One region of the Lysinibacillus sp. ACHW1.5 genome, then DNA from elsewhere that is predicted to be linked to it. Evidence: predicted binding sites of a transcription regulator. Region 1 holds the regulator's gene; the other holds the start of a gene.
What was found. The regulator LexA, encoded in region 1, represses DNA repair genes until DNA is damaged. The targets are predictions, from matches to a motif close to CGAACATATGTTCG.
Positions count from the first base shown of each region.

Region 2: the regulator LexA is predicted to act here: its motif matches at 1,253-1,266, upstream of parE (DNA topoisomerase IV subunit B).

Region 1 covers NZ_CP091777.1:1,216,890-1,219,100, reverse strand. Annotated here, with positions in the region: gene L6W14_RS05665 (YneB family resolvase-like protein) at 1-178, opposite strand, end outside; gene L6W14_RS05660 (cell division suppressor protein YneA) at 175-489, opposite strand; gene lexA (transcriptional repressor LexA) at 656-1,273, shown strand; gene L6W14_RS05650 (gamma-glutamyl-gamma-aminobutyrate hydrolase family protein) at 1,380-2,102, opposite strand; gene L6W14_RS05645 (prepilin peptidase) at 2,136-2,211, opposite strand, start outside.
Region 2 covers NZ_CP091777.1:2,324,444-2,326,654, forward strand. Annotated here, with positions in the region: gene parE (DNA topoisomerase IV subunit B) at 1-1,232, opposite strand, end outside; gene plsY (glycerol-3-phosphate 1-O-acyltransferase PlsY) at 1,784-2,211, shown strand, end outside.

The DNA of each region.
Region 1 (2,211 bases):
CTTCACGTTCTACATCATAGCCACTATGTTGATCTTTAAACACGCCCTTCACCGCATAGCCTTGCTCTTTAGCATAGCGCAGCAACTCTTCCTGCTGGCGCTCTAATGAGGAGCTTTGTGTTTCTTTTTCAGTACTTACGCGACAATAGACAACAGCCGATAGTTGATTATTTATCATTGTTCATTTCTCGCAATTTCGATAGTATTGATGGGACTGGCTTGATCACTCACTACAGGAATAACTAGAGATTTTCCCGCTACAATTTTAATATCTGCTAGTTCATTTTCCGTTTTTACAAGCTTTATCCAATCATCAGTACTCATTTTACCACGATATTGCTCAGCTAACGACCACAAGCTATCTCCATGTTCAATTTGAATTTCTGCGTAACTAACTTTTCCTGGATCAGTAATGTAAAGGTATGCTGCAAATAGTAAACAAGCTCCTATTAAAATTGAGATATGTGTGTTTTTCTTCAACCATGTCATAATCATTACCCCTTTTTAAGAATGTTTGTTCGGAATGTATGTTCCCATAATAAAGCGAACAAACGTTTTTGTCAAACACTTTTCGAACCTATGTTTGCATACATGTTCGCATTCTGTTATACTATCAAATAAGAAGAATGATATTAGAAAAAAGAGGTGAGCACTCATGAAAAAAGTTTCGAAAAGACAAGAGGACATTTTAGCTTTCATTAAGGAAGAGGTACGAGCTAAAGGATATCCACCATCAGTACGTGAAATTGGTGAAGCAGTTGGACTTGCTTCCAGTTCAACTGTTCATGGACATTTAGCTCGATTAGAACAAAAAGGCTTTATTCGTCGAGATCCAACAAAGCCACGCGCAATTGAAATTTTAGAGCCTGAAGAATCCATTCAAAAGCAACAGGTGATCCATGTCCCACTTGTCGGGAAGGTTACAGCTGGTTCTCCAATTACAGCAATTGAAAATATTGAAGAATACTTCCCATTACCCGATACGTATGGCACAAGTGAAGATCAATTGTTCATGCTAGAAATCATGGGGGAATCAATGATTGAAGCTGGGATTTTAGATGGAGATTTAGTCATTGTCAAACAAAAGGCAACAGCTAATAATGGGGATATTGTTGTAGCTATGACAGCTGAGGATGAAGCAACTGTAAAACGTTTCTTTAAAGAGAAAAACCATTTCCGTTTACAACCTGAAAATTCTTCTATGGAACCTATTATTGTCGATCAAGTTTCTATTTTAGGACAAGTTGTAGGTCTTTACAGACGTGTACATTAACGATTAAAGCAGGTTTTGAGGATTATGTTCCTTCTAAGAGCATGTATCCTCTTTTTTACGCAAAAAAGAATCCATATACGATTGGATTCTTTGTATAATGCCCCTTCTAAGCTTCCTTCTTAAATTTTAAGCTCGCTTCAATAAAGGCTGAAAATAGCTTTTGAGCACTCTCATCTCCTGCTATGGCTAGTTCCTCAGGATGCCACTGAACAGCTAAGCAAAATGGCATCTCCTCATGAACTACCGCTTCGATAATACCGTCGCTGGATTTTGCTGCTACTTTTAATTTTTCTGCTAACACATTCACCGCTTGATGATGAAATGAATTCACTGCAATCTTCTCTTGTTCAACGATAGTCGCTAATAGATTGTCAGCAATAACCTGAACAGAATGGGTAGCTACAGCTCGACCTGATTGCTGCATATGTTGAAGTAATTTAGTGCTAAAATGATCACTATCAATATCCTGATATAAAGTACCGCCTAAAGCAACATTTAATATTTGAATTCCTCGACAGATCCCGAAAATAGGCATCTTCCGTTGGAATGCGGCTTCAATTAATGCTAACTCGACCGTATCTCGCGCTGGATGAATTTTTCCAAGTTTTAATGAAGGCTCAGCCCCGAATAGAAATGGGTGCACATCATGACCACCAGATAATAATAAACCGTCCGTAAGGGCTAATATCTGTGCTGCCTCTTCTTCTACTCCCATTGGAATAATCAGTGGAATACCACCTGCTTCAATGATGCTTTTGCTGTAAGCGGCATTTAATCGAGAGGACAAATCATCTTCAACAAAGGCTGTAATACCAATAATAGGTTTCACTTGCTTCCCTCCACATTCTTGAAAATTGAACAATTACCAAAAGCCTAGATACCAATTGATTAATCGATCGCCATAGAAATAAACAATAACTGCGGCCAATGCAATAGAT
Region 2 (2,211 bases), 1.1 Mb from region 1:
GATAAAATCGTACTACCCTTTTTATTTTTCTTGCCATTTCGTGCATCCTCACGCGCTTTACGAGCTGCTTCACGCACTTGCTGCGCTCGAATCGCTTTACGAACAAGAGAAGCTGATAACTCTGCATTTTCCTCTAGCACATACAAAATTTGCTCAGACACTACACTATCTACTGCAGAACGAGCCTCACTTGTCCCAAGCTTGCCCTTTGTTTGTCCTTCAAATTGCAGTAAATGCTCTGGGATACGAACAGACACGATCGCTGCTAAGCCCTCACGAATATCTGTCCCCTCAAGGTTTTTATCCTTGTCCTTTAACAGGCCAATTTTTCTTGCATATTCATTAAAGACACGCGTCAACGCTGCCTTTGCACCCGTTTCATGTGTACCACCATCACGTGTACGGACATTATTAACAAATGATAAAATCGTTTCTGAATAACCATCGTTATACTGGAAAGCGAACTCTACTTCGATTTCATCCTGTACGCCTTCTACATATTTTACTGGATGAAGAACATCTTTTTCCTCATTCAAATACGCAACGAAAGCCTCGATGCCATTCTCATAAAAGAACACATCGCTCTTGCCTTCCTCGCGCTCATCAATTAATTCAATTTTTAAGCCCTTTAATAAAAAGGCTGATTCACGTAATCGTTCTGCTAACGTATCATAATTGAATTTTGTGACAGAGAAGATCGTTTCATCTGGTAAGAAATGAACAAGCGTTCCTGTCTGCTTGGTCTGCCCAATGTTTTCAAGTGTTGTGACAGGCTGTCCACCATGCTCAAAGCGTTGACGATACTTTTTACCATCGCGATGGATTGTCACCTCTAAAAATGTTGAGAGCGCATTCACAACGGAAGAACCAACACCATGTAAACCTCCACTTGTTTTATAGCCACCTTGACCAAATTTACCACCAGCGTGTAGCACAGTAAAAATAATTTCTGGTGTCGGTTTGCCCATTTTATGCATACCGGTTGGCATTCCACGTCCAAAGTCGCGCACACTCATACTTTGATCTTTATGAATTGTGACAATAATATGAGATCCAAAGCCAGCCAGTGCTTCATCCACCGCATTATCTACGATTTCATACACAAGGTGATGAAGTCCACGGCCATCCGTCGAACCGATATACATGCCAGGTCGTTTGCGTACCGCTTCTAATCCTTCTAATACTTGTATAGCGTCATCATTATAGACGCTAGGTGACTGTTTATTCGTCAAAAAAATTCCCCTCCAAAAAACAAACGCATGTTCTATTTATGTTCTCATCCTAATAATAATAGCATTTCCTGTCAATAGCTAGCGACAGGTCCAATAAAATTTTAAAATTTGCTCACAGTTTTGATCTTTTTTATTAATAGTAAACATCTTCAACAGTTGCTTAAAATTGGTATTTGAGCAAGACAGACTGCTTCTAGCTTCCATCATCATTTGACGCATTGAAGCCTACTTAGTTGCAAAATAAAGTGGTGATGCTTGCACACTACCTCGTGCCTTGCGCTGAAACAGGATAAAGTTAGACTTCTATTCTACCAAAGGAATGAGCGATTGACAAAATTGCCATTTTGCCTATATTTTTATAAAGGTTTTAGTGCTTCCTACAAATTTACGTCTAAAAGCCTAGTCCTCGCTAATAGATTCTCTTTTGTATTGATTCAAGACTTCGGATGAAATCTCCTTCATAACATTGTAGATTAGCAAGAAAAAGTGTAAAATACTTGTTACAAACTATTAGTACCAAGTGATGGACTATGAATGAAAGGAGTCCAACTATGATCAATGGACTTATTATTTTATGTGCTTATCTAATCGGCTCTATACCTTCTGGATTATGGATAGGCAAAATTTTTTATAATACCGATATTCGTGAACACGGGAGCGGTAATCTTGGTGCGACCAATACTTTTAGAACATTAGGGAAAAAGGCTGGTATTATTGTTACAGTGATGGATGTCTTAAAAGGGACTGCCGCTGTCTTACTCGTGACACTTCCTGTTTTCTCTGATACTACACTCCATTCTTTATTACTGGGCCTTGTCGCAGTAATCGGTCATATGTTCCCGATCTTTGCCAACTTCCGTGGTGGGAAAGCTGTGGCAACGTCAGCGGGTGTATTATTAGGCTATTCTTGGCCACTCTTTGTCCTACTATTTATTACCTTTATTGTGACTTTAAAAATCACAAAAATCGTCAGCTTAAC